Regions from separate parts of the Salinicola sp. RZ23 genome, predicted to be linked through region 2. Evidence: predicted binding sites of a transcription regulator. Region 2 holds the regulator's gene; each other region holds the start of a gene.
The links. The regulator PhoB, encoded in region 2, activates phosphate uptake and scavenging genes when phosphate is short. The targets are predictions, from matches to a motif close to TGTCATANNNNTGTCANA.
Positions count from the first base shown of each region.

Region 1: the regulator PhoB is predicted to act here: its motif matches at 6,855-6,872, upstream of DOM67_RS05745 (DUF6482 family protein).
Region 3: the regulator PhoB is predicted to act here: its motif matches at 6,389-6,406, upstream of ugpB (sn-glycerol-3-phosphate ABC transporter substrate-binding protein UgpB).

Region 1 covers NZ_PZJK01000006.1:192,640-202,315, forward strand. Annotated here, with positions in the region: gene DOM67_RS05705 (monovalent cation/H+ antiporter subunit A) at 1-441, shown strand, start outside; gene DOM67_RS05710 (Na+/H+ antiporter subunit C) at 441-791, shown strand; gene DOM67_RS05715 (monovalent cation/H+ antiporter subunit D) at 788-2,302, shown strand; gene DOM67_RS05720 (Na+/H+ antiporter subunit E) at 2,299-2,796, shown strand; gene DOM67_RS05725 (K+/H+ antiporter subunit F) at 2,793-3,062, shown strand; gene DOM67_RS05730 (Na+/H+ antiporter subunit G) at 3,074-3,466, shown strand; gene hemH (ferrochelatase) at 3,521-4,495, opposite strand; gene DOM67_RS05740 (cryptochrome/photolyase family protein) at 4,752-6,314, shown strand; gene DOM67_RS05745 (DUF6482 family protein) at 6,436-6,738, opposite strand; gene DOM67_RS05750 (bifunctional diguanylate cyclase/phosphodiesterase) at 6,908-8,674, opposite strand; gene DOM67_RS05755 (hypothetical protein) at 8,812-9,105, opposite strand; gene dnaB (replicative DNA helicase) at 9,134-9,676, opposite strand, start outside.
Region 2 covers NZ_PZJK01000001.1:252,606-262,281, reverse strand. Annotated here, with positions in the region: gene DOM67_RS01110 (aldehyde dehydrogenase family protein) at 1-714, opposite strand, end outside; gene DOM67_RS01105 (glutamine synthetase) at 980-2,359, opposite strand; gene DOM67_RS01100 (amino acid permease) at 2,396-3,910, opposite strand; gene ubiA (4-hydroxybenzoate octaprenyltransferase) at 4,185-5,102, shown strand; gene phoB (phosphate regulon transcriptional regulator PhoB) at 5,287-5,976, shown strand; gene phoR (phosphate regulon sensor histidine kinase PhoR) at 5,985-7,322, shown strand; gene DOM67_RS01080 (methyl-accepting chemotaxis protein) at 7,601-9,268, shown strand; gene DOM67_RS01075 (M23 family metallopeptidase) at 9,408-9,676, shown strand, end outside.
Region 3 covers NZ_PZJK01000018.1:65,286-74,961, reverse strand. Annotated here, with positions in the region: gene DOM67_RS18185 (oligopeptide/dipeptide ABC transporter ATP-binding protein) at 1-973, shown strand, start outside; gene DOM67_RS18180 (dipeptide ABC transporter ATP-binding protein) at 970-1,968, shown strand; gene ugpC (sn-glycerol-3-phosphate ABC transporter ATP-binding protein UgpC) at 1,990-3,171, opposite strand; gene ugpE (sn-glycerol-3-phosphate ABC transporter permease UgpE) at 3,197-4,042, opposite strand; gene ugpA (sn-glycerol-3-phosphate ABC transporter permease UgpA) at 4,042-4,917, opposite strand; gene ugpB (sn-glycerol-3-phosphate ABC transporter substrate-binding protein UgpB) at 5,000-6,322, opposite strand; gene sbmA (peptide antibiotic transporter SbmA) at 6,492-7,718, opposite strand; gene DOM67_RS18150 (GntR family transcriptional regulator) at 7,872-8,609, opposite strand; gene DOM67_RS18145 (amidohydrolase family protein) at 8,792-9,625, shown strand.

The sequences.
Region 1 (9,676 bases), on a different contig from region 2:
GCCACGGTGTCACAGACCCTGCTGCCGCTGGCGCTGCTGGTGTCGGTGTTCATCTTCCTGCGCGGCCACAACGAGCCCGGCGGCGGCTTCATCGCCGGCCTGGTCACCGCGGTGGCGCTGATCCTGCTGTACATCGCCCGCGGCGTCGACTGGGCCCAGCAGCGTCTGACCTTCCAGTACCAGCCGATCGCCGTGGCCGGGGTGGTGATCGCCGCCCTCACCGGTGTCGGCAGCTGGTTCTTCGGCCACGACTTCCTGACCTCCGCTTTCGGCCACTTCTCGATTCCCTTTATCGGTGAAGTGGAGCTGGCCACCGCCATGCTGTTCGATCTCGGCGTCTATCTCACCGTGGTCGGCGCGACGCTGATGATCCTGGCCAATCTGGGCAAGCTGACCACGCGTCACCGGCCCAGCAAAGAGAACGACAAGGAGACCGTCTGATGGAAGCGCTCTTCGCCACCGTAACCGGCTTTCTGGCGGCCAGCGGTCTCTACCTGGCCCTGCGCGGACGCACCTTCCCCGTGGTCGTGGGGCTGACGCTGCTCTCCTACGCGGTCAACCTGTTCCTGTTCTCCACCGGCGGCCTCACCACCGATGGCGCTGCAGTGATCCAGGCGGGCAAGACCCACTACGCCGACCCGCTGCCCCAGGCGCTGGTCCTCACCGCGATCGTGATCGGCTTCGCCATGACCGCGTTCTCGGTGATCCTGGCCATGCGCGTGCGCGGCGACCAGGGTAGCGACCAGGTCAATGACCAGCGTGTCGAGGACGCCAAGGAGGAGAAGTCGTGATGCAGCATCTGATCATCCTCCCCATCCTGCTGCCGCTGTTCACCGGGCTTGCGATGCTGATCAAGCGCGACGCGACCATGCAGCCGCGGCGCACCATCAGCCTGGTGAGCACCGCACTGCTGGTAGTGATCGCCATCGCGCTGGTGATCAAGAGCAGCGAAGGCCAGATCAGCTACTACGCCCTGGGCGACTGGCAGCCGCCATTCGGCATCATCCTGGTGCTCGACCGTCTCTCGGCGCTGATGGTGTGCCTGACCAGCGTGCTCGCCCTCGGCAGCCTGGCCTACGCCTGCGCCGGCGACGACAAGAAGGGCAGCAATTTCCACGGGCTGTTCCAACTGCAGCTGATGGGCATCAACGGTGCCTTCCTCACCGGCGACATGTTCAACCTGTTCGTGTTCTTCGAGGTCCTGCTGATCGCCTCCTACTCGCTGCTGATGCACGGCGGCGGCAAGGACCGCACCCAGGCGGGCTTCCACTACGTGGCGCTCAACCTGGCCGGTTCGGCGATGTTCCTGATCGCCCTCGGCGTGCTCTACGGCACCACCGGCACGCTCAACATGGCGGACATGGGACTACGCATCGCCGAGCTCGACCCCGAGCGTCAGGGGCTGCTCAAGGCGGGCGCCTTCCTGCTGCTGGTGGTGTTCGGACTGAAGTCGGCGATCCTGCCGCTCTACTTCTGGCTGCCGCGGGCCTACGCCAGTGCACCGGCGCCGGTGGCGGCGCTGTTCGCGATCATGACCAAGGTGGGGATCTACGCCATCCTGCGCGTCTACACCCTGGTCTTCGGCGACAGTGCCGGCGACCTGGCCAACTTCGCGCAGCCGTGGCTGTGGTGGTTCGCCCTGGCGACGATCGCGCTGGGCGGCATCGGTGTGCTCTCGGCGCGGGATCTGCGCACCCAGGTCGCCTATCTGATCCTGATCTCGGTGGGAACCCTGCTGGCCGGCGTGAGCATGGACCGCGTGGCCTCGCTCTCGGCGCTGCTCTACTACATGCTGCATACCACCCTGGTCAGCGGCGGCCTGTTCCTGCTCGCCGATGCCATCGCCGATCAGCGCGGCAAGGCCGGCGCACGCATCGTGCCCGGACGCGGCGTCACTCAGCCGGCACTGCTGGGGCTCGCCTACTTCGTCGGCGCGGTCAGCGTGGTCGGCCTGCCACCGCTCTCCGGGGCGATCGGCAAGGCGCTGCTGCTCAACGCCGCGCAGCCGGGCGAGCAGCCATGGCTATGGTCGCTGCTGCTGCTGTCGAGCCTGGCCGGGCTGGTGGCGATGGGGCGCAGCGGCTCCACCGTGTTCTGGAAGGCGGGCAAGCCCGACGCTGAAGGGCCGCGGCTCAAGCCAAGCATGCTGGCGGGTCTGATCCTGCTGCTGGGTGCATCTCCCCTGCTGTCGCTCTTCGCCGGCCCGATCACCGAGTTCACCCAGGCGAGCGCTGCGCAGTTGCTCGATCCCGGCGCCTATACCCAGGCGATTCTCGCCCCGACTGCTGGAGGTGGCTCATGATTCCTCCCCTACGCTGGCTACCGATGCCGGTCTTGTCGCTGCTGCTGCTGGTGGTCTGGCTGCTGCTGCAGCAGAGCGTGGCCCTCGGCCAGTGGCTGCTGGGCGGCGCACTGGCCGTGGTGATCCCGCTGCTGTGCCGTCCGTTCTGGGAGCGCCAGCCGCGAATCAAGCGCCCGCTCAAGCTGCTGCACTACGTCGTGCGGGTGCTCAGGGACATCGTGGTGGCCAACCTCGAGGTCTCGAAGTTGATCCTCGACCCGCGTGGGCGCATGCGCCCGGCATTCGTCGAGTACCCGCTGTCGCTGACCGAGAACTTCCCCATCACCATTCTCGCCAGCACCATCACGATGACCCCGGGCACCGTCTCGGCCCACCTGCGCCTGGACGGCCGCACGCTGCTGATCCACGCCCTCGACGTCGCCGACATCGATGCGCTGATCGCCGATATTCATCAGCGTTACGAACGCCCGCTCATGGAGATCTTCGAATCATGATCGCTACCGCGCTGTGGATCGCGCTGGCACTGTTCAGCGCCGCTATCGCCCTCAACTTCTATCGCGCAGTGATCGGCCCCAGCCTGCCCGACCGGGTGCTGGCGGTCGACACCATGTACATGAATTCGATCGCGCTGATCGTGCTGTTCGGCATCTGGGTCAACAACAAGGACTATTTCGAGGCAGCACTGCTGATCGCCATGCTCGGCTTCGTCAGCACCATCGCGGTGTGCAAGTATCTGCTGCGCGGCGACATCATCGAATAGGAGCACGACACATGCTGGATATGCTGCTCGAGGGGGCAATCGCCTTCATGCTGATCGCCGGCGGGATCTTCGCCTTCATCGGCTCGCTGGGTCTGACCCACCTCAAGGACTTCTACATGCGCCTGCACGGGCCGTCGAAGACCACCACCCTGGGGGTGGGCTGCACCCTGATCGGGTCGCTGATCTTCTTCAGTCTGGAGAATGGTCCGGTGGTCCAGGAACTGCTGATCACCGTCTTCGCTTTCATCACCGCGCCGGTGTCGGCGCACATGCTGGCCAAGAGCGCGCTGCACCACAAGCTCAAGCCGGACCCGCGTACCCGCGGCAACCCGCAGGAGCTGGAGCGCGACCGGCCCAAGCATACGGTGGAAGAGGCGCCCCAGGGCGACTCCCCGCTGCCCTGACACACAGCGACGGCGTTCGAGCGCCGTCGCTGTGAACCGGGTGGCAGGAAGCGTTCACCAGCCCGCGGTATTCTCCGCGACCAGCTGGCTGAGCAGGTGGATATGCTCGGGGCGATCATTGAGCGCGGGGATGTAGCGATAGCGCCCGCCCCCGGCCTCCTGGAAATACTCGCGGTTCTCGGCGTCGATCTCCTCCAGGGTCTCGAGACAGTCGGCGGCGAATGCCGGGCTGATCACATCGACGCATTCGGTCTTGTCGGCGCCCCACTGCTTGAGCGTCTCGTCGGTATAGGGCTTGAGCCACTCCTCGCGACCGAAACGCGACTGATAACTCTGGAACCAACTGCCCTCTTCGAGTTCGAGCGCCTGTGCGAGCAACTCACTGGTGCGCTGGCAGTGACGTCCGTACGGGTCGCCGTTGTCGACGTAGCGCTTGGGGATGCCGTGGTAGGACATCAGCAGCCGTCCGCGATCCCCCTGGGCCTCCCAGTGCTCGCGCACGCTGGCGGCGAGGGCGGCGATATAGTCCGGATGGTCGTGGTAGTGATTGACGAAGCGCAGCTCCGGGCAGGGCGCCAGCGCCTTGGCCAGGCGCTGGAATACGGCGCCGGTGGTGGTACGCGAGAACTGCGGATAGAGCGGCAGCACCAGAATCTTGTCAACCCCGGCGTCGCGCAGCGCAAGCCCTGCCTGCTCCATGCTCGGTTGGCCGTAGGTCATCGCCAGCTCCACCGGCACCGCCTCGCCGGTGCGCTCGGCCAGCGCCGCCGCCAGCGCACGCTGCTGGCGCCGCCCGATCGCCAGCAGCGGCGAGCCCTCTTCCTGCCACACCGAGGCGTAGGCCTTGGCCACCTTGGGCGGGCGAATGCGCAGGATCACCCCGTGCAGAATCGGCCACCACAGCCAGCGCGGCGCATCGATCACCCGCGGATCCCCCAGGAACTCCGCCAGATACTCTCTCACCGCCTTGGCCGTGGGCGCCGCTGGCGTTCCCAGATTGACCAGCATGACTCCGTAACGGGCCGCCATATTCTCTCCTTGTCCGCTGATGCCGTTGACTAGGCACTGTCTGAAAAGTACTGCGCTCGCCCATGCGGCGCTGAGAATCGGCGCACAATGCTCATTTACAACCCGTAAACTCCGCATGTTCGCCGCTCTTTGCCTTGCCTGCCCGTCCCTCGTCGACTTTGCGGATAGCGCCTGGCGACAGTCTACCACTCCCGCCTTGCTTAACCGCGATTAACTTATACGATTAACATCATGTGTATAAGTCATGGATAACATCATGTCGCGCCCCCTGATCCTGATACTCGGCGACCAGCTCAGCGAGACGCTCGACGTCCTCGCCCAGGCGCCGGAGGAGGCGGTCATCGCCCTGTGCGAGGTCCGCGCCGAGGGCGAGTACGTGCCGCACCACCCGCAGAAGATCGTGATGCTATTATCGGCGATGCGTCACTTCGCCGACACCCTGCGCGACAAAGGGTATCAGGTGCACTACAGCACCCTCGATGACGACGACAACCGCCACGACCTGCTCGACGAGGCGGAGCGCCTGGCCGACGCCTATGCCTGCGACGAGATTCGTGTCACTCACCCCGGCGAGTGGCGGTTGTTCGAGCGCATCCAGCGTCGCGGCACCCGCTGGCGGCTCTATCCAGACAACCGCTTCTACTGTTCGATCGAGGCGTTCGGGCAGTGGCTGGCGGGGCGCAAGCGCTGTCGCATGGAGGATTTCTACCGCCATCTGCGCAAGCAGACCGGGCTGCTGATGTGCGCAGGCGAACCGGCCGGAGGCCAGTGGAACTTCGATCACGACAACCGAGCGCCGATCGCCGACGATCTCGACTTCCCCACCCCACCGCGCCACCGTATGGACGCCACCACCCGGGCGGTGGCCGAGCAGGTATCGACCCACTTCGGCGATCATTTCGGCACCCTGGAAGGCTTCAACTGGGCGGTGACACGGCGCCAGGCGCTGGGCGACCTGCGCCACTTCATCGACCATGCGCTGGCCGACTTCGGCACCTATCAGGACGCCATCAGCGACAGCGAGCCGCTGCTCTACCACTCGCGCCTCGCCGCCGCCATGAACATCGGCCTGCTCTCGCCCCGGGAGATCTGCGAGGCGGTGGCAGCGGCATGGCAGGAGGGGCACGCGCCGATCAACGCCGCCGAGGGCTTCATCCGCCAGATTCTCGGCTGGCGCGAATACGTACGCGGCATCTACTGGCAGCGTATGCCCGGCTACAAGCAAGAGAACCGGCTCAACGCCCGACGCGGCCTGCCAGCCTTCTACTGGCACGGTGAAACCGATCTGCGCTGCCTGCAGCGGGCGATCGAGATGACCCGCGACAACGCCTATGCGCACCATATCCAGCGCCTGATGGTCACCGGCAACTTCGCCCTGCTGTGCGGTGTCTCCCCCGCCGCCCTGTGCGACTGGTACCTGGCGGTCTACGCCGACGCCTTCGAGTGGGTCGAGCTGCCCAACACCCTCGGCATGACCCTCTACGCCGACGGCGGCTATCTCGGCTCCAAACCCTACTGCGCTTCGGGCAAGTATATCGATCGCATGTCGGATCACTGCCGCCACTGCCGCTACGACGTCAAGCAGGTGACCGGCGACGACGCCTGCCCGTTCAACAGTCTCTACTGGCATTTTCTGGAGACCCACCGCGCGCAGCTCAAGGACAATCAGCGCATGAAACTGATCTATGGCAGTTGGGACAAGATGCAGCCGACACGCCAAGAGGCGATCCTGGCGCAGGCGCAGGCCTTTCTGGATCGACTGGACAGTGAGAAGCCGTATGGCCGCGGCGAGCATGCCGAAGGCTACCAGCGCCGCTGATGCAAAGGCACGACACCGCTATCAGGCAAGTCCTCGTCGACTTGCCGCGGTGTGTGGATGAAGCGTCGGTTGGTTGGGATCGAGGCGCGGATTCAGCGCCGGGGATGGCGTGAGTAAGCGCTCAGAAGACCAGCGGCATGCGTGACAGCAGCGGGTCGTGGTAGTGCGGCTCGTGGCCGACGATCTCGTCGTTGGCGACCTGCTGAACGAGATAGGCACGGTGGATACCGGCCTGCTTGAGTTCCCCGTAGACATCGTCGAGAGAGCGGAACAGCATCGGTTTGCTGCGTCGCGTCAGCACCTGAGTCGAGCCATCTTCCGGCTCCACCATCACCTGGTAAAAGCGGCTGCCGGCGTGGGCGATGACGCGAATCTCGAAGTTGTCGTGATCGCGGGAAAAGCGTTCGAGCTCCTTGAGGTCCATGGTTCCCTCCTGTTCGGGTTGCATGTGCGAATACGGCGTCCAGCCTTCCCTGCTGGACACCCGACTGGCGCGCGGCCCATCTGGACTCGCGCATCCTGACCATTAGGTCGGATCTTTGTTAAGACTATATGTCAGCGCGGGAGTTTGCAGTACAAAAGCGCCACCCCGGTCATCGCTTCGGATAGCGCTGCTCCCTCCGCAGGCTCACCACCACGCGGCCATGGGGAGCCCGTTTGGCCGCGCTCTTGAAGCGGCTCCATAGGTCGCCGAAGCTGTCGACATGAGCATCCGTCGGTACCCGCAGCGCGATGATCGACAGCCGGGTGTGCGGGAAGAAGCGCCACTGGTCGAAGCGATCCTTGGCCTCGAAGCCGCCGGCGCGGCGCTCGGCCTCCGGCAGCAGCTTGAGACTCTCGACGCCGAAAGCCCGCTGCAGCGCGGCAAGCCGCCGATGCAGGTCGGCGCTGCTGTCGAGCAGCAGGACGAAGTCATCACCGCCGAGATGGCCGAGGAAATCCTCATCGCCGACGAACTCGTCCAGCACCCGTGCCACGGTCAGGATCATCTGATCGCCGAGCGCGTAGCCGAAGCGGTCGTTGAACGGCTTGAAGTGATCGAGATCGAGATAGCAGGCGACGAAGGGCGTGTTCTGCCGCTGATAGTGGTCGAGGGCGGCGCGAATCGGCCGATTGCCCGGCAGTTGGGTGAGCGGATTGGCCTGACGCGCCAACTGTACCTGCTGTTCGGTAAACAGCTGCAGCAGATTGATGACATGACCGATGCCCAGATAGCGACCGGCATCGGTGATGATGAAATCCTCGTCGCGCATCGACTCGTCACGCCCGGTCACCTTGCGCGAGACCCGCTCGAGCGGTTCGCCCGCCTCCACGCACAGCGCCCGTGTCTGCATCACCGTCTCGACCGGCTGGCGCCCGTGGAGATCGAAGCCGTAGCGCCGACCCAGCAGCGCCATCAGCTGTTGGCGTCCGAGCAGGCCGAGCGGCCGTTGGCACTCGTCGACCACGGCCAGGGCATTGGCGTCCGGATGGCGACTGAAATGGGCCGCCGCCTCGGACAAGCTCAGGTCGCGGGAGAGCGTCGGCAACGCCACGCTGAGACGGCGAATCTCGGTCACCACAGCGCCCTGACGCCGCGCCGCGGCCAGCGTATTCAGCTGCGATTCCAGCGCTGCACGCGTCGTCTTCGGCACCGGGCTGGGCCGGGCGAAGAGCCAGCCCTGGTAGAAGTCGGCGCCCAGCTCCAGCAGCGTCTCTAGCTCGCCCTCGCGCTCCACCCCCTCGGCGACCACACGGCTGCCCAGGCTATGGGCGATATCGATGATCGAGCGCACCAGGCGGCGCTTGACCCGGTCGCGGTCCAGATTGCTGACGAAGTGGCGGTCGAGTTTGACGTAGTCGGGATTGAGCTGCGACCACAGGCGCAGCCCGGCATAGCCATCGCCGAGATCGTCCAGGGCGATGGCGAAGCCCATCGCCTGATAGTGCCGGGCGGCATCCGCCATCAGGTCGGGATCGACCCCTGACGACTGCTCGGTGATCTCGATCACGATCTGCGGCGGGCTCAGGCCGTGGACGGCGAGTAGCTCCACCGTCTGGCCGCTGATGTGTGAAGGGTCGACCAGGACTTCGGGCGCGACGTTGAGAAACAGCAGCTCGCTGAGCCCGGTGGCGACCCACTCCTCGACCGCACGCTCGCGGCAGAGCTGCTCCAGCGACGCTAGCTCGCCGGCTGCGCGGGCGGCCTGGAACAGCGGTAGGGGTGAGTCGCAGGGCGCGCCATAAGGGCCAAGGGCCAGCGCCTCATAGCCCAGCACCCGCCCCGCAGGCACGCTGACGATCGGCTGGAAGTGCATGCCCAGCTCGCGCGTCTCGAGCAGGCGTCGAAGCGCCAAAACGGCAGCATCGGTGTTGTTCATGCCGGTCAGTGTGGCAGCGGTGTCATGCCCAGCAGCGTGACAGCGACGCATGACAGTGCAATGACAACAGGCCTGCCGGCCAGCACCGCAGCCACGCCGGGCGCGCGGCGCGGCTCCGGGAGACGCTAGCGCAACACTTACTGGTAGTCGGCGGGGTCGATCGCCTTGCCCAGGGAGTTGCGGTCGATCCAGCGCCCCGCCTTGGCTTCCTTGTAGCGGAACACCACGCGGTCGCCCACCACCACCGGCAGCTCCGCATCCTCGGTCTGATAGCTGTAGAGCTCGCCATCCACGGTCAGCCAGTGCCGGTAGAGATCCGGCATCCCCAGCCACTCCTTGAACGGCCCCTCGCGCTCGAGCTTTTCCAGTTGTCCGCGAACCTCGATCTTGGGGACGCGTTGACGCCGCCCGCGCTGAAAACCGCCTGCCATCGCTTTGACTCCTCAAACCTGTGATGCGTTACTCGTAATGCTGGCCGTAGCTGTCCGGGGCCAGATCCTCGAACCGCGTGTACTTGCCGATGAACGCCATGTGCACGGTCCCGATGGGACCGTTACGCTGCTTGCCGATGATCAGCTCGGCCAGCCCCTTGTTGTCGGGATTATCGCTATTGTAGACCTCGTCGCGGTAGACGAAGGCGATGACGTCGGCGTCCTGCTCGATGGCGCCGGATTCACGCAGGTCCGACATCACCGGGCGCTTGTTGGGGCGCTGCTCGAGCGAGCGGTTGAGCTGCGACAGCGACACCACCGGGCAGTTGAACTCCTTGGCCACGCCCTTGAGCGAGCGCGATATCTCGGAGATCTCCGCGGTGCGGTTCTCGGACAGCCCCGGCACCTGCATCAGCTGCAGATAGTCGATCATCACCAGTCCGACATTGCCGTGCTCGCGGGCGATTCGACGCACCCGCGAACGCAGCTCGTTGGGCGACAGCGCCGGGGTGTCGTCGATGAACAGCTGCTTGTCCTTGAGCAGGTTGACCGCCGAGGTCAGTCGCGGCCA
Region 2 (9,676 bases):
ATAGGCCGGGTCCTTGCCACCCAGTTCGAGCCCGGTGGCGATGAAGCGTCCCGCCGCGTTGCGCTCGACCATGGCCCCGCCCGCCACCGAGCCGGTGAAGGAGACATGGGCGATACGCGCATCGCGGATCAGCGCCTCGGTATCGGCATGGGCCAGATGCAGGAACTGGAACACCCCCGCCGGCAGACCGGCGTCGGCGAACGCCTCGAACAGCCGCTCGGCACATAGCGGCGTCTGCGCCGAGTGCTTGAGGATCACCGTATTGCCGGCCATGATCGCCGGCACCACGGCATTGACGGCGGTCATGAAGGGGAAGTTCCAGGGCGCCACGATCAGCGACACGCCCAGCGGCTCGCGGGTGATATAGCGGGTGAAGCCGGGCTTGTCGGCCATCCGGATCGGCGCCAGCGCCGACTCGGCGAGGGCGATCATGCCGCGTGCGCGCTCCTCGAAACCGCCGATTTCGCCCCCCGCGGCGGCGATCGGCCGCCCCATCTGCCAGGTCAGCTCCTCGGCCAGCCGATCACGCCGCGCGACGAAGGCATCGACCATCGCCGTGCACAGTCGCGCCCGCTCGGCCAGCGGCGTCTCGCGCCACGCCCGCTGCGCCGCCACGGCGGCGGCGACGCAGGCCTCGATCTGCGCCGGCTCGGCCAGCTCGCGTTCGACATAGACCCCGCCATCCACGGGGGAAATCGTGTGTTGTCGTGCCATGCGCTGCTCCCACCCAGAAAGTGTCGTTATCCCGGCCGTGCACCGGGGCTTAGGGAAGCACTGCATAAATGCCTGGCGCGGGTGAATCGCTGCGTTGCGCGGTGCTCGAAGACTCGCCTAACCCCATGTCATGTCTCGCATGACGCGTTGCCTTCGGCAACTTGCCCTGACGGGCCGCCCTACGGGCGTTCTCTACGCGTTGCTTCGAGTCTGTGCTCCGTGCGCCTTGCGCTTCATCCCGCTCGCCGATTGATTCAGCGCTTCCTTAGATGATTTCGAAGTAACGCGCCAACTCCCAATCGGTGATATGACGACGGAACTGGCGCTCCTCCCACTCGCGGGTAGCGGCGAAGTGCTCGACGAAGGCGTCGCCGAACAGCTCGCGGGCGGCACCCGAGCCGCGCAGGCGGCCGGCGGCATCCCACAGCGTGCGCGGCAGTGCCAGCGACGCCGGGTGCTCGAGCTCGTAGGCGTTGCCGGTGATCGGCGCCTCCGGTTCGAGCCCCTGCTCGATGCCGTAGAGCCCAGAGCCGATCGCGGCGGCCAGTGCCAGATAGGGGTTGGCATCGGCACTGCCGAGGCGATACTCGACCCGCTGGGAATGCGCCGAGCCGGGGATCACGCGCAGCGCACAGGTGCGGTTCTCGACGCCCCAGGTGGCATCGGTGGGGGCCCAGAAACCGGGGATCAGCCGAGTGTAGCTATTGATCGTGGGGGCGAACATCGCCAGCAGCTCCGGCATCAGACGCTGCTGGCCGGCGACGAATTGGCGCTGGATCTGGCTCATGCCGTGGGGCGCGTCGGCATCGTAGAAGGCCGAACGGCCATCGTCATGATGGCGCAGCGAGAGATGGATATGCCCGCTCTGGCCGGGGTAGTCCGGCGACCACTTGGCCATGAAGGTCGCCATCAACCCGCGCCGCTGTGCCCACACCTTGGTGAAGGTCTTGAACAGCGCCCCCTTGTCGCCGGCGGCCAGGGCATCGTCGACGCCGATCGCCGCCTCGAGCACCCCGGGGCCGGTCTCGGTGTGCAGCCCCTCGATGGGGAAGTCCATCGCCTCCGCCAGCGCCAGCAGATCGTGGTAGAGCTCGCCGTGGACCGAGCTGCGCAGCATCGAGTAGCCCATCATGTCCGGGGTCAGCGGCTTGAGCTGGCGAAAGCCCTTCTCACGGATCGACTCGGGGGTCTCCTGGAACAGGAAGAACTCGTACTCCAGCGAGCCGAAGACATCGAAGCCCAGCGCCGCGGCGCGGGCGAGCACGCGCCTGAGCAGACCGCGCGGGCAGAGCTGGCCGGCCTCGCCCTCGAACTCGGCCAGGAACAGCAGCATGTCGCCCTCGAACGGCACCTCGCGGCAGCTCTCGGGGATGATCCGCAGTGGCGCATCCGGATAGCCGGTATGCCAGCCGGTGAAGGCGACGTTGTCGTAGAGCTCGTCCTTGCTGTCCCAGCCCAGCACCACGTCGCAGAAGGCAAACCCCTTCTCCAGGGCGGCGAAGAACTTGTCCCGCTGCATGTACTTGCCGCGCATCACCCCATCGATGTCGAACATGCCGACCTTGACGTGGCTCAGCCCGCGCGCCTCGACGAGTTCGCGCGCCTGGGCGGCGGTACGCACGGTTCTGGCTTGGTGATCACTCATGGCCGTTCCTCGCTCACGCTGTCAGGGGGATCGGGGTTACGCCGCGCGACCATCGTCGTCGTCCGCGGCCTGCTCGCCTCGCTGCATGGCGAACTCCTCCTCCGGCGACAGGATCAGACGGTGCCGCCCGATGAAGGCGAAGTAGCAGATACCCACCGCCAGCCACAGGGCGACGCCGATCACGCCGACCCGGTAGGTGCTGTCGCTGAGCTGGAAGTAGATCGTCATCAGCGCGATGACGATGGTCGCCACGGCGCCGGGAATCCCGAAGGGACTGCGGTAGGGGCGCTCGATATGAGCATGATGGCGGCGCAACAGGATGAAGGAGAGGGCCTGGGCGATGTAGGAGCACATGGCGCCGAATACCGCCATGTTGAGCAGGGTACCCCCGATCACCGCAGAGCCCTCCTGGGTGCCGAGACCGAAGAAGCAGATCAGCATGATCGTCAGGCCCACCAGCGCGCCGCCGATCATCGCCACGTGCGGCGTCTTGCGCGTGCCGTGGGTCACCGAGAGGAAGGTGGGGAAGTAGCCGGCACGGGAGAGCGAGTAGATCTGGCGGCCCTGGGCGAAGATGATGGTATGGAAACTGGCGATCAATCCGACCAGCGCCAGCAGCGCGAGGAACTTGGCCGTGCCGGCACCGAAAATGGCCTGGAAACCGTCCAGCAGCGGCTCGCCGGACTGGCTCAGGGCATAGGCGCCGACGCCCACCACCGACGGGTTGAGCACCAGGATCAGCGTGGCAGAGATGATCAGGGTAGTGATGCCGAGCAGGATGCCGCGCGGCATGTCACGCCGCGGGTCGACCGACTCCTCGGCGGCCAGCGGCAGCTGCTCGATGGCCAGGAACAGCCACACCGCAAAGGGCATTGCCGCCAGCGCCCCGCCGATGCCCATCGGCAGCAGCGGCCCGTAACCGCCTGCGAGCTCACCGCCGCCGGGTGCGATGTTCAGCGCCCAGGTCGAGAAATCGAGATGGGTGAAGGCGCTGAACCAGAACACCACCAGGACCGCCAGCGCCAGCAGGGTCACCGCCAGCGTCACCCGGAACGAGAGCTCGACGCCGACGATGTTGAGGCCGACGAACAGCAGATAGCCCAGCAGCCACCACACCGGCTGGAACGCCGCTGGCGTCTCGAAGATGCTGCCCAGATAGGCGCCGATGAAGAACACGATCACCGCCGGCGTGAGCACGTACTCGACGTTCTCGCAAAGCCCGGTGACGAAACCGCCCCAGGGCCCCATGGAGGAGCGCGCGAAGGAGTAGGCGGCGCCGGTGTGCGGCAGGGCCGGCGACATCTCGGCGATACAGAAGGTCAGGCCCAGATACATCACCGCGATGATCGCGGTGGCGATCGCCATGCCGCCCCAGCCGCCCGAGGCGAGCCCCAGGTTCCAGCCCGAGTAGTGGCCCGAGATCACCGCCCCCACGCCCAGCGCCCAGAGCGACCAGGGGCCGGCGTGGCGGCGCAGGCCGCGCTTGTCGAAGTAGCTGGCATCCTGCTGCTGGTAGTGGATGCCGGCGGAGGGTTTAGCGTGGTTTGTCATTGTTCTACTCCCAGGATCGAGCCACCCAGTCTCGCGATCCCACTGCCGCCAGCGTCGTCGACACCCCCGGGGCGACGCCGACCTACGCTGACCGCGCCCACCTCGAGTCTGAGCACGTCGGGGAGACAAAAGCAATCCCTATCGCGACGGCCCGTCCCCTATCGTGCCCTCATCGCCACGTCCATCGCTGCGCCCACTGCCGCACCTCGCTGCCGGCGGGGTTGTGGTGTAAGGTCCAGCCAGTCGCGTCCCGCTCGCCGTTCTGGAGAATTCGATGTCAGCCGCCGGCCCCGATTCCGTCACCGTCGCCGACCCCGCGCCACGCCCCCGGGGCCTGGCTCGCCTACCCGATTTCCTGCGTCTGACCCGGCTCGACAAGCCGATCGGCACCTGGCTGCTGATGTGGCCCACGCTGTGGGCGCTGTGGCTCGCCGCCGGCGGCCTGCCGGATCGCGCCAACCTGATCATCTTCGTGCTCGGCGTCTATGTGATGCGCGCCGCCGGCTGCGTGGTCAACGACTACGCCGATCGCAAGATCGACGGCCACGTCAAGCGCACCCGCGAGCGCCCGCTGGCCACTGGTCGCATTCGCGAGCGCGAAGCCAAGATCCTGTTCGCGGTGCTGGTGGCGGCCGCTTTCGTACTGGTCTGCTTCACCAATCTGCCCACGGTCCTGCTCTCCTTCGTCGGCGTGGCGCTGGCCGCGCTCTACCCCTTCATGAAGCGCTACACCCATCTGCCCCAGGTGGTACTGGGGCTGGCGTTCTCGTGGAGCATCCCGATGGCGTTCATGGCGGTGAGCCGCAGCGTGCCGATGGAGGCGTGGCTGCTGCTGCTGGCCAATCTGGCCTGGACCGTGGCCTACGACACCCAGTACGCCATGGTCGACCGCGACGACGACATCAAGATCGGCGTGAAGTCCACCGCGCGCCTGTTCGGCCGCGCCGACAAGCTGATCATCGGTCTGCTGCAGCTGGCCACGCTGGCGCTGCTGGCCTGGATCGGGGCACGGCTGACGTTGGGCGGGTTCTTCTGGCTGGGGCTGGCGGCGATGGCGGCGACCTTCCTCTATCAGCAGTGGCTGATCCGTGAGCGCGAGCGCGGCCCCTGCTTCCAGGCCTTCCTCAACAACTTCTGGTCGGGGCTTCTGCTGTTCGCCGGCGTGGTGCTGAGCCTGTGGCCGGTGCTATGAGCCGCTGAGGGCATCGGCCGCTGACCGCCGCGCGGAGCGATGATCTCGACGCTGGCTCGTGCCGGGATGACACCGATGTCATGTATTTGTCATATTTCCACGCTGTAATCGTCACCGTTCTGTCACGGCCGGAAGGTTGTCCGCTGTACGCGCACATCCACCGGCGGCTCACTCGAGGCCTGTCATGAGCTCCAAGACCGTACTCATCGTTGACGACGAGCCCTCCATCCGCGAAATGATCGCGGTGGCACTGGAGATGGCCGACTATCGTGTGCTGGAGGCGGACAACGCCCAGAGCGCCCACGCCATGGCGCTGGATCACAAGCCGGACCTGATGCTGCTCGACTGGATGATGCCAGGCACCAGCGGGATCGAGCTGGCGCGCCGACTCAAGCGCGAGGAGGCCACCGCCGAGATGCCGATCATCCTGCTCACCGCCAAGGGCGAGGAGGACAACAAGGTGCAGGGGCTCGAGGCGGGCGCCGACGACTACATCACCAAGCCGTTCTCGCCGCGCGAGCTGGTGGCCCGGCTCAAGGCGGTGCTGCGCCGGGCCACACCGCCGGGCATCGAGGAGGCGGTCGAGGTCGAGGGGCTCAAGCTCGACCCCGCCAGCCATCGCGTCACCTCCCACGGCAGCGCGCTCGAGATCGGCCCCACCGAGTACCGCCTGCTGCAGTTCTTCATGACCCATCAGGAGCGCGCCTACACCCGCAGCCAGTTGCTCGATCAGGTCTGGGGTGGCAACGTCTACGTCGAGGAGCGCACCGTCGACGTGCATATCCGCCGGCTGCGCAAGTCGCTGGGTGAGACGCATCAGCATCTGATCCAGACGGTTCGCGGCACCGGTTACCGCTTTTCGATCAGGGAGTAAGTCGCAGCGTGCGCTACTGGATCAACGAACTGTGGCGCCTTGGCTACATGCTGTTCGGGCTCGGCGCGATGGGCACGCTGCTGGGCGAACTGTTCGACGCGCTGTTCGCCGGCCTCGGCTGGGGGCTGGCCGCGGGGCTAGGGCTCTATGTCTTCCTGCATCTGCGCCATGTGCGCCTGCTCTATGTGTGGCTGCTGCGCCATCCGCGCGAGGCGCCACCACCCGGCACCGGAGTGTGGGGCGATCTGTTCGACCGTCTCTACACCTACCAGAAGGCACAGAGCCAGATGCAGCGCCGGCTGCGCGATATCCTGCGGCGCATCCAGGACTCCTGCGAGGCGATGCGCGACAGCGTGGTGATGCTCGATCCGCGCGGCGACCTGGAGTGGTGGAACAGCGCCGCCTCCGACATGCTCGGCCTGCAGCCCGACCATGACCGCGGCCAGCCGATCACCAACCTGCTGCGCGATCCGCGCTTCGTCGACTACTTCGAGGCCCGCGACTACCGCGAGCCGCTGATGATCCCCTCGCCGATCGACGCCGCCCATACGCTGCAGTTCCATATCACCCTGTTCGGCGATGATGAACGCCTGCTGATGGTGCGCGACGTGACCCGGCTGCATCAGCTGGAGATGATGCGCCGCGACTTCGTCGCCAACGTCTCCCACGAGCTGCGCACACCGCTGACCGTGCTGGCCGGCTATCTGGAGACCTACTCCGACCATGCCGAACAGCTGCCGACGCGCTGGCAGCGAGGCTTCTCGCAGATGCAGGCGCAGACCACACGCATGCAGAACCTGGTCGAGGATCTGCTGCTGCTGTCACGGCTCGAGATCGACAGCCCCGACAACGACCGCGACCTCCTCGATGTCCGCGTCCTGCTCGAGAGCGTCGTCGACGACGCCCGCGGGCTCAGCGCGGGGCGCCAGCAGATCGCGCTGCAGGTCGACGAAACGCGCCATCTGGTCGGCAACACCAAGGAGATCCGCAGCGCGGTCTCCAATCTGGTCTTCAATGCCGTGCGCTACACCCCCGAGGGCAGCCGCATCACGCTGCGCTGGAAGCCTTGGCACGACGGCGCCGCAATCGAGGTGGAAGATGATGGCGAGGGCTTCGATCCGGTACACATCCCACGCCTGACCGAGCGCTTCTACCGCGTCGACAAGGGGCGCAGCGCCGCCACCGGCGGGACCGGCCTGGGACTGGCCATCGTCAAGCACGTGCTGCTGCGTCACGACGCTCAGCTCGAGATCGTCAGCCGGCCCGGCATGGGCGCCCGCTTCCGCTGCGCCTTCCCCGCCACGCGGCTGATCGAGGCCGACTCAGGCTCGACGCCCTCCCCCTGAGCGACGCCGTCACGGCCATGCCGGCCCACGGCGATCGCTGCTCGCATGCCGGCCAGCACTCCCACCTGCCAGCACTCCCTCCCGATCCTATCGCCAGAATGGCTGATCGCGTTTTACCGCGCCGGCGTGCCACCCTCCGGCCGGCTTCCGAGTTCCACATCGCAACAGTGCGAATCGTTATCTCAATCTTAAGTAGAAACTGCCGATAAAGGGGGCGGACTAATAATCCATTCCTCTAGATGAATCGGCAGATACCTCGGATAAGGACGGTTTTCGCGATGACGATGCGGCAAAAACTCTGGATCACGGTGGGACTGATGTGGTTCGGCATGCTGGTGCTGGTGGGCTGGATGGCCCTGGAAAAGCGCGACACCTTGATGGCCGAGCGCGTCAAGGGCCTCAAGAGCTTCGTCGCCAGCGCCCAGACGCTGGTGCAGCGCTACGCCGATCGCGCCGCCCAGGGCGAGTTCAGCATCGAGACGGCGCAGGATCTGGCGCGACGCGACCTGTCGGCGCTCGATCTCGATGGCAGCTATGTCTACGCCTTCGACGGCAAGATTCACCTGGTCTATCACCCCAAGCGGGCGATCGGCACCGACATGAGCAACTTCCGTGACGACAACGGCGTCTACTTCTATCGCGAACTGAAGGCGCTGGCCGACTCGCCCGACGACGGCACCCTGGAGTACACCTCGACCAACGCCGACGGCGACGACGTCTCGCGCATCAACTATGTGCGCCATGTCCCCGCCTGGGACTGGTATCTGGCCGCCAACGTCTATGTCAGCGACATCCAGCATGCGTTCTGGATGGGCGTGCTCAAGATGGGGCTGATCGCGGGCACGATCGGGCTCTGCATCACCCTGGTGATGGCGTGGATCATCCGCAGCGTGCTGAGCGACCTGGGCGGCGACCCGCGCCACGCGCGCAACGCGGTGCTGGGCATTGCCGAGGGCGACCTGACCCGAGCGCTGACGCTCAAGCCCAATGACCGCCACAGCCTGCTGCACGCCATCGAGGGCATGCGCCTGCATCTGGCCGATGCCCTGGGCGGGGTGCGTCAGGCCTCCACCACCATCACCGTGGGCGTGGGTCAGATCCACAGCGGCAACCAGGATCTGGCCGCACGTACCGACCAGCAGGCCGCCTCGATCGGCGAGACCGCCTCGAGCATGGAGCAGCTGACCCAGACCGTGCGTCAGAACGCCGAGAACGCCCGCCAGGCCAATGGCCTCGCCGGCCAGGCGCGCACCACCGCCAGCGAGGGCGGAGCGATGATGGATGAGGTCGTCTCCACCATGCAGGGCATCACCGACAGCTCGCGTCAGGTGACCGAGATCGTCGCAGTGATCGATTCGATCGCCTTCCAGACCAATATCCTCGCCCTCAACGCCTCGGTGGAAGCGGCACGCGCCGGCGAGCAGGGCCGCGGCTTCGCCGTGGTCGCCAACGAGGTTCGTACCCTGGCCAGCCGCAGCGCCAACGCCTCGCACGAGATTCGCGAGCTGATCGACGCCTCCAATCGCAAGATCGAGGCGGGCTCGGGCATCGTCGCCAAGGCCGGCGAGACCATCAGCCGGGTGGTCGATTCGGTCTCGCGCATGACCGATCTGATCGAAGAGATCTCGGTCGCCTCCGCCGAGCAGTCCAACGGCATCGACCAGGTCAACGAGGCGGTGGTGCAGATGGATCAGGTCACCCAGCAGAATGCCTCGCTGGTCCAGCAGGCGAGCAGCGCAGCAGCGACCCTCAACGAACAGGTACAGCGCCTGGAGCAGGCTCTGGCCGGCTTCCAGATCGCCGAGGGGGAATCGCGCCCGACCCCGGCCGCCGCGCCCACGGTCCAGGCTCGAGTTCAGGCTCAGGTTCAGGCACCGGCGCCCCGCCTGAGCGCGACCCGCAGACCGGCCATGACCAGCACCGAAGAGGATTGGGAGTCGTTCTGATCCCATCCCAGCGGGGGCCGGCACGCCGGCCCCACTCTCTTTGACGGCAACCCTGGCCGATACCCACGCCGGCCGACGCCATCTCGGGACAACGACAGGTTAAGATGGGCGCTTTCACCTCTGCTGGAGCGTCGTGCCCATGCCGTCGATCACCCGCCCGCGATCTCTTCCTGCTCGGCGCCGCTGGCGCCACGGCCCGACCACCCTGCTGCTGGCCGCCACGCTCTGGCTGTGGGCCGCCGCTGCCGTGGCGGAGCCGGTCGCGATCACCTTTCCTGCCAGCGTCGAGCAGGGCTCGATGGTGATCGGGCGGGTGCCGCCGGGCAGTCAGGTCCAGGTGGCGGGGCATGCGCTGCGGGTCACCGGCTATGGCACCGTGGTGTTCGGCGTCGGCCGCGATGCCCAGGG
Region 3 (9,676 bases), on a different contig from region 2:
GAACGTCGACATCCAGGTCGACCACGGTGACGTGCTCTCGATCGTGGGCGAGTCCGGCTCGGGCAAGTCGGTCTCGATGCTGGCGACCATGGGGCTGCTGCCGTGGACCGCCCAGGTCAGCGCCGAGCGCATGGCCTTCGACGGCCAGGATCTGCAGCAGCTGGGCTCGCGTCAGCGCCGGCGCATCGTCGGCGGCGAGATGTCGATGATCTTTCAGGAGCCGATGAGCAGCCTGAACCCGTGCTTCACCGTGGGCACCCAGATCGACGAGATGATCAAGCAGCACAAGGGCGGCTCGCGCCGCGAGCGCCACGAGCGGGCGCTGGAGCTACTCGCCCAGGTGGGGATTCCCGACCCGGCGCGGCGGATCAAGGCGTATCCGCATCAGCTCTCCGGCGGCATGAGTCAGCGGGTGATGATCGCCATGGCGATCTCCTGCGACCCGCGGCTGCTGATCGCCGACGAGCCGACCACGGCGCTGGATGTCACCATTCAGGCCCAGATCCTCGAACTGCTGCTCAAGCTGCAGGAGGAGAAGGGCATGGCGCTGATCCTGATCACCCATGACATGGGTGTGGTTGCGGAGACCGCCAAGCAGGTGATCGTGCAGTACGCCGGGCGCCAGGTGGAACAGCAGGAGGTGAGATCGCTGTTCGCCCATCCGCGCCATCCCTACACCGAGGCGCTGCTCTCGGCCCTGCCGGAGCGCGCCGCGGGGCAGACGCGGCTGCCGACCATCCCCGGCGTGGTGCCGGGCCAGCACGACCGCCCCACGGGCTGCCTGTTCAACCCGCGCTGTCGCTATGCCACCGAGCGCTGCCGCGAGGTGGAGCCGGTGGCGGCGCCGGACGACCCGGCGCGCACGCTGTGCCACTATCCGCTCGGGCGGCCGGATGCCGAGCCATCCTCCGGACCTTCACCCGGCGTCTCGCCCGAGACATCTTCCCCGTCGCGACCGGAGGTGCGTCCATGAGCCGTGAAGCGGTACTGCGCGCGCGTCATCTGACGCGCTACTACGAGATCAAGGGTGGGCCCTTCTCCAAGCCGGCCACGGTCAAGGCGCTCAACGAGGCCTCGTTCGAGCTGTTCGCGGGTCAGACGCTGGCGGTGGTCGGCGAGTCGGGCTGTGGCAAGTCGACCCTGGCCCGGGTGCTGACGATGATCGAGCCGCCCACCAGTGGCGAGCTGACCATCAACGGCCAGGCGGTGGCGCTCAAGCCGGGGCAACGTCCACCGGCGGCGCTGCGCCGCGAGGTGCAGATCATCTTCCAGAACCCTTATGGCTCGCTCAACCCGCGCAAGACCGTGGCGACCATGCTGGAGGAGCCGCTCAAGCTCAACCGTCGTGAGATGAGCGCCAGCGAGCGGCGCACGGCGGCGCTGGAGATGATCGAGAAGGTGGGCCTGCGGCCCGAGCACGCCGACCGCTACCCACACATGTTCTCCGGCGGCCAGCGCCAGCGTATCGCGATCGCCCGGGCGCTGATGCTCAACCCCAAGATCCTGGTGCTCGACGAACCGGTCTCGGCGCTGGATCTGTCGATCCAGGCCCAGGTGCTCAATCTGCTGGCGGATCTGCAGGAGGAGTTCGGGCTGGCCTACGTGTTCATCTCCCACGACCTCTCGGTGGTGCGGCGCATCGCCGACGACGTCATCGTGATGTACTTCGGCCAGCCGGTGGAGACGGGGCCGGCGGAGACGGTGTTCAGTCAGCCGCGCCACCCTTACACCCAGGCGCTGTTCTCGGCCACCCCGGTCGCCGATCCCAACCGGCGTCGCGAGCGGGTGCGGCTCAAGGGCGAGCCGCCCTCGCCGCTGGCGCCGCCGCCGGGCTGCCCGTTCGCCCCGCGCTGCCATCGTGCCACCGAGGCCTGCAGCCGCACCGACCCGCCGCTGGAGCCGGTGGACGATGCGGTCAGCGTGGCCTGTATCCATGTCGAGACCCGAGCCAGCCAGGCGGCTTCCTGAACTCGTCGGCCCGATGCCCTCTCAGGCGATGCTCGATGTCGCCGCCGACGTGTCGGCGCTGAGGCGCGCCCGCCGTGCCACACGGCGCTCCTCGGCGTCGAACAGGTGCAGCGGGCCGTCGACCGCGAGCCGTATCTCGCTGCCCTCGCGCAGTGCCGCGGCCTCCAGTGTGGCCAGCGGCAGCCGTGCGGTGAGCGGTGCGTCGAGTCCCGGCAGGCGGCAGTAGGCCAGGGCATCCACCCCCAGGCGTTCGATCATCTCCAGCGTGACCGCGAACTCGCCCTGCGGGTCGAGGCGCAGGTGCTCCGGGCGCACCCCTAGGGTGGCGGCAGCGGGGGGCTCGGCGGCGTCTGCGCTCGCCGCCGTATCGGCCTTGGTTTCGGGGGCTGTCTCGATGATTTCGGTCTTGAGTGCTTCTGTGTCGAGGATCAGGCCGCCGGGCAGCCGTGCACGGCCGTCGGCCTGGGTCACCGGCAGCAGGTTCATCGCCGGTGAGCCGATGAAGCGCGCCACGAAGCAGCTGGCGGGTGTCTCGAACAGGCTCATCGGGGTGCCGATCTGCTCGATCCGGCCATCGCGCAGCACCACTAAACGGTCGGCCAGGGTCATCGCCTCGACCTGATCGTGGGTGACATAGAGCATGCTCGCACCCAGGCGCTGCTGCAGGCGCCGAATCTCCAGGCGCATCTGCACGCGCAGCGCGGCGTCGAGATTGGAGAGCGGCTCGTCGAACAGGAACACGCGCGGCTCGCGCACGATCGCCCGGCCCATCGCCACGCGCTGGCGCTGGCCGCCGGAGAGCTGGCGTGGGCGGCGTTCGAGCAATGCCTCGATCCCCAGCAGGGCCGCGGCCTCGCGCACCCGGCGCGTGATCTCCTCGCGCGGGCGCTTCTGCAGCTTGAGCGCATAGGCCATGTTGTCGAACACGCTCATGTGCGGGTAGAGGGCGTAGTTCTGGAACACCATCGCGACCCCGCGCTGGGCCGGCTCCAGCTGGTTGGCCAGCGTCCCGCCGATTCTCAGCTCGCCGTCGCTGATCGTCTCGAGCCCCGCCACCATCCGCAGGAAGGTCGACTTCCCGCAGCCCGAAGGGCCTACCACGACCATCAGCTCCCCGGGTTCTAGGGTCAGGTCGATACCATCGACGGCGCGCTGGCCGCCCTTGTAGGTCTTGACGAGCTGGCGACAGGTCAGTGTGGCCATGGGTCGAGTCTCTCTGCGTTGAAGGTCACTTTTCGGCATCGGTCAGCCCGCGCACGAAGAAGCGCTGCATGGCGACGATCACCACCACCGGGGGCAGGACCGTGAGCACCGTCATCGCGGTGGCCAGTTGCCACGGTGGCAGGGTGTCGGTGGACTGCACCAGGTTCTTCAGACTGATCACGGCGGTGGCGTGATCGGGCGAGTTGGCCGCCAGCAGCGGCCACAGATACTGGTTCCAGCCGTAGATGAACATGATCACGAACAGTGCCGCGAGATTGGTCCGCGACAGCGGCAGCACGAAATCCTTGAGAAAGCGCAGCGGCCCGGCGCCATCCAGCCGCGCCGCCTCGAACAGCTCCGACGGCAGGCTCAGAAAGCACTGGCGTAGCAGGAAGGTGGCGGTGGCCGAGGCGATCAGCGGCAGGATCATCCCGGCGTAGGTGTCGATCAGCCCGAAGCGCGCCACCACGCCGTAGGTCGGCACGATGCGCACCTCCACCGGCAGCATCAGGGTGACGAAGATCAGCCAGAAGCAGAGTGTGCGGCAGGGGAAACGGAAGAACACGATGGCGTAGGCGGCCAGCAGCGAGATCGCGATCTTGCCCAGCGCGATGCCCAGCGCCATCACCAGCGAGTTGCCGAGCAGGCGCAGCGCACTGACCCCCAGCCCGGGCATCGGCTGGGACAGTAGCTGCCAGTAGTTGGCGAGCCCCTGGTCACCGAACCACAGCGGGGCGATGCCGCTCTGCAGGTCGCCGGCACTGTGGGTGGAGGCGGTGAGTGCGAGCCACAGTGGCAGCCCGAAGATCACCGCGCCAATGATCAGCAGCAGATGGGTGAGGCCGTCGAGGCCGGGACGACGATAGCGCATCAGTAGGCGACCCTGCGTTCGAGGTAGCGGAACTGGATGAAGGTGAGCACCCCGACCAATATCATCAGCAGCACCGACTGGGCGCTGGAACCGCCCAGGTCACGGCCGACGAAGCCATCCTCGTAGAGCTTGTAGACCAGCGTGCGCGTGGCGCCGCCGGGGCCGCCCAGGGTGGTGCTGTCGATGGTGGCGAAGGTCTCGAACAGTACGTAGACACTGTTCATCACCAGCAGGAAAAAGGCGGTCGGCGACAATAGCGGCAGGGTGATACCGAAGAAGCGCCGGAAGGGGCCCGCGCCGTCGATGGCGGCGGCTTCGAGCAGCGAGGCGGGGATCATCTGCAGCCCGGCGAGAAAGAACACGAAGTTGTAGCTCATCTGCTGCCAGATCGAGGCGATCACCACCAGCGCCAGCGCCTGGCCGGGATCGAGCTGGGCATCCCAGTGCACGCCGATGGCGGCCAGGGCGTGGGTCAGCACGCCGAGCACCGGGTCGAACATGAACAGCCACAGAAGACCCGCCACCGCCGGCGCCACGGCATAGGGCCAGGTCAGCAGCACGCGATAGAGCCTGGCGCCATGGAGCACGCGGTCGGCGAGCACCGCCAGCAGCAGCGCCAGGCCCATGGCGCCTGCCGCCACCAGCAGACTGAACAGCGCGGTGACGCCGAAGGCGTGCCAGTAGCCGGGGGAGGCGAGCACGTGCTGGAAGTTGGCGAGCCCGACGAAGCGCTCGCCGAGGCCGAAGGCATCCTGCACGTAGAACGCCTGGCGCAGCGATTCGGCGGCGGGCCAGAAAAAGAAGATGGCGACCACGACGAGCTGGGGCGCCAGCAGCAGCCACGGGGTGAGGGAGTGACGTTCGAAGGTGGTCATCTTGATCGGCAGCGGGCGGCTTGCGCCGCCCGCTTTCAGGGACTCAGCAGGAGAAAGGGGTGTCGACGCCGGAAATGGGTGCCTAGTTCGAGACGCTGCGCTCGAACTGCTCGAGCTCCGCATTGCCACGCTTGGCGGCGGTGGTCAGCGCCTGGGCAGCGGTTTCGCTGCCGTTGAACGCCTTCTCCAGCTGCTCGGCGATGATATTGCGGATCTGCGGCATGTTGCCCAGGCGCAGGCCGCGGCCGTTGTCATCCGGCGTGCCCCGGGTCAGCTGGTCGATCGCCACGCTGGCGCCCGGCGTCTTGGCGTAGAAGCCATCGTCTTTCAGGCGCTGGTAGGCCGCGGTAGTGATCGGCACATAGCCGGTGAAGCTGGCCCAGTCGGCCTGCACCGCCGGTGAGGAGAGGAAGTTCATGAATTCGGCCACGCCTTTGTAGACCGCGTCCGACTGCCCCCGCATGACCCACAGCGAGGCCCCACCGATGATCGAGTTCCGGGGCTGGCTCACCGCATTGGCGTCATAGGGCAGCGGCGCGATGCCGAAGCCGAACTTGCCCTTGGCGGCCTCCTGGATGCCGGCGCGCGAGGCGGAGGAGGTGGTCAGCATGGCGCAGCGGCCCGACTGGAAGCGCTTGGTGCCGTTGTCGGCGCGGCCGCCATACTCGAAGGCGTGGCTCTTCTGCCACTCGGCCAGATCCTGGATATGGGCCACCGTGGCCGGCTGCTGGTCGAACACCAGGCGGGCGTCGGTGCCATTGAAGCCGTTGGCCTGGGTGGCGAAGGGCAGGTCATTGACCGCGCTGAAGTTCTCAAGCTGGGTCCAGCTCGGCCAGGCGGTGGTCAGGCCGCACTCGGCGGCGCCGCTCTCGACCAGCTTGTGGGCGTCCTTGCCGAGCTCGGCCCAGGTCTTGGGCGGCGTCTCGATGCCGGCCTTGGCGAAGGCGTCCTGGTTGTAATAGAGCACCGGGGTGGAGGAGTTGAACGGCATCGACAGCATATGACCGTCGCTCGAGGTGTAGTAGCTCTTCACCGCCGGCAGGAAGGCGTCGGGATCGAACGGCGTGTCGGTGTCCTGCATCAGCTGGTAGACCGGATAGATCGCGCCCTTGGCGCTCATCATCGTCGCCGTGCCGACTTCGAACACCTGGGTGATCGCCGGCGCCTGGCCGGCGCGGAAGGCGGCGATGGTCGCGGTCAGGTTGTCGCTGTAGCTGCCCTTGTAGACGGGCTTGACCACATAGTCGTCCTGGGAGGCGTTGAATTCGTCGGCGATGGCGTTGACCTTCTCGCCGAGTACGCCCTCCATGGCGTGCCACCAGGTGATGGTGGTGGCGGCCTGGGCCGAGGGGGAGAGGGATAGCGCGGTGACAGCGACGAACGGAAGCAGGTGGCTAAGGCGCACGGTGACATCTCCTGACAGGGCGTTACAGGGTGTGGTGCGTACCCTAGGACGGCACGATGTCAGTACTGTGACATTCGGATGTCACGGGGATGATGGCGTCGTGACTGCGAGATGACGGCACGAGGTCAACGACGTCGGCAGGGCACGGCGCGCGCCCTGCCGTTATCGTTCAGGTTGCCGCCTGGGGGGCCTCCGGTGCGCCTTCGATCACCCGTTCGAAGGTACGCAGGCGTTTGACGATCGAGAGCAGCTCGATGATGGTCGACCAGGAGTTGACCAGATACTGGAAGGAGTCGCGCACCTGGCCGAAGACGTTGAGGATCTGCTGCAGCAGACCCAAGGTCAGCTTGCCGGCGACGATCGAGGGTGCCAGCACGATGAAGGCGAAGACCACGTCCGCCTGCAGATAGAAGATGCGCGCGATATTGAAGTAGGCATAGTGCCAGTAGAGCCGAAAGTAGTTGCGCCGTACCGCCTGGAACAGCTCCGCCACGGTGGCCGGCCGGGCGCGCTCGGCGGCGTCCTCGCCGTAGACCAGCTCCTTGCGGTAGGCCGCCTCCACCCGCTGGTTGCGAAACTCCAGCCCCGGCAGCTTGATCCCCGCCAGTGACAGAAACAGGGTGCCGAACAGCGACCAGGCGATCGCCGACCACACCAGAGCGTTGGAGACGTGCCCGATCAGCGGCAGCTCGGTGATGTTGTGCGACATCGTCACCAGCAGTGGCAGGAAGGCGATCAGCGTCAGCACCGACTTGAGCAGACTCACGCCCAGCCCCTCCAGCGTGGTGGAAAAACGCATGGTGTCTTCCTGGACGCGCTGGGCCGCGCCCTCGACGTGGCGCAGGCGCGACCAGTGGTGCATGTAGTAGTCGTTCATCGCCCAGCGCCAGCGGAAGATGTAGTGGCTGACGAAGAACAGGTTGAACACGCCCACCGTGACCGCGACGAAGGCGATCCCGGCGAAGGCGAGCATTTCGCGGTAGAGATCGGCCGCGCTCACCGAGCTGTCACCGCCCAGGGCCTGCTGCACCATGTCCCAGAACGGCCCGTACCAGGCGTTGACCGCGACGCTGGTCTGAACCGAGAAGTAGGTCATGAACACGATCAGCGCGCTGCCGAGAATCGACCAGCGCTGCCAGCGGTGCGGGCTGAACCGGAACCAGGCCGCAGCGAAGAGCGCAGTGCACAGCGCATAGTAGAGATAGAACCATAAAAACGACGGGGCCCAGAAGCGCGAGACGTCGATCGGCAGCTCGGCGCCGGGGGCCAGCGGAGGCAGGCCGATGACGGCGCCCCAGGCGTTGGCGGTGGTGTCCCAGAGCACCAGGCACAGCAGGGACCAGACGAGCGCACTGACGGCGAGCAGCGCGGGTCGGGGAAAGAAGGATCGAAACACGGTGACGTCCTGAGCGGCGATGGGAGCGGGCCCGGGATCGCGGGCCCCTCTCCATCGACCGTGACGCGCGCGTTACGTTCCCTTACCGGCCATTACCCGCGTCTCGCGGGCTGCCACCGGGAGAGTGGCGGTACCCGCTAACGGGCCATCGTCTCAGGTGATATCGACCTGGTAGCGGAAGGTCTCGGCATTCCCCAGGGTGCGGCGGTACTCCAGCGGGGTGCCGTCGTAACCCAGTGCCAGGCGCTCGATGTTCACCACCGGTGCTCCCTGGGCGATCTCCAGCGCCTCGGCGGTGCGGGCGTCGGCGGTCTCCACGGTGAGGGTCTCGCGCGCCGAGGCCACCAGCTGGCCGCACTGGGTCTCGTAGAAGGGGTAGAGCAGATTGCCGAACGCTTCCGGCTCCACCGACATCAATCCGCCGAAGCGTGACGCCGGCAACCAGATCTCCTCCCGCGAGACGTTGCTGCCGCCGATCTGACGCAGCCGTTCGAGCCGGATCACCTCGCTCTCCGGGGCGAGCTCCAGTGCCTGGGCCACGCTCTCCGAGGCCTGGATTCGGGTTCGACTCAGAATTCGACTGGTGGGTACCTGGCGTTCGCCGAGCGTATCCACCTGGCGGAAGAAGCGGAACAGAGAGCCCTGGAAGTTGGGGCGGCGAATGAAGGTGCCGCGACCCTGGCTGCGTTCCATCAGGCCGTCCCGGACCAGGGTGTCCACGGCCTTGCGCAGGGTGCCCACCGCCACGCCGTACTGTTTGGTGAGTTCCGCTTCGGTGGGGATGGCGATGCCGGGGGTCCACTCCCCAGAGGCGATGCGCGAAAGCATGTCGTCGCGCAGGCGCTGATAGAGCGGCAGACGTTCGTCGGTCTGCGTGCCCGAAGTTCTCATCACGTTGGGTTCCCTGCCTGTTATTCATCTCAATGTATCACCTTTAGTCGTAGGTAACGCCAAGTGCGACTAAAAGCGTGTATGCTGAGAATTCAACTATTCATATATATGAATAGTTGGGTCGAAGCGACCGCATGTGCTCGATTGCACAGGTTTATATCACGTGATTCAAGGATTCCTAGATGCAGTCTACTGCCAAGGTCGTGACGGGCGTTGATACTCACGCTCACATCTTCCAGCGCGATCTGACGCTGGCTGAGGGGCGGCGCTACAGCCCGGACTACGACGCCAAGGTGGAAACGTATCTGGCACATCTGGACCGCTGTGGCCTGTCGCACGGTGTCCTGGTGCAGCCCAGCTTTCTCGGTACCGACAACGACTATCTGGTGGCGGCGCTACGCCGTTATCCCGAGCGGCTGCGCGGCACCGCGGTGGTCGAGCCGACGATCTCCGCCGCGGCGCTGGACACGCTGGCCGACGCCGGGGTGGTGAGCGTGCGCCTCAACCTGATCGGCAAGACGCTCGACGACTACGCCTCGGCAGCGTGGCAGCGATTCTTCACGGATCTGGCCCGGCGCCGCTGGTCGGTGGAGATCCAGCGCGGGATGGAGGATCTCGACAGCGTGGTGGCACCGATCCTGGGCGCTGGCTGCGACGTGGTGATCGATCACTTCGGCCTGCCGGGCGGGGAGATCGATCCGGTGAACCCGGCGCATCGCGCCCTGCTGTCACGGATGGCGTACCAGCCGCTGTGGGTCAAGCTGTCGGCCACCTATCGCAGCCGCTCGAGTCTGGATCAGGCGAGCCGTTCGATCGAGCGCCTGCGCGACGCCTACGGCCACAGTGAGAACCTGCTGTGGGGCAGTGACTGGCCGCACACCCGCTTCGAGGCCGACACCGACTACGACGCCCAGTTCGCGCTGCTGGAGAGACTGCTGCCCGACCCGGTGGAGCGCCGCCAGGTGCTGGTCGACAACCCGGCGCGGCTGTTTCGGATCGCGCTGAGCGGGGAGTGAATGACAGAGACATGAGCGTCCGCCTGCGCAGGCACGCCAATAACATCACAC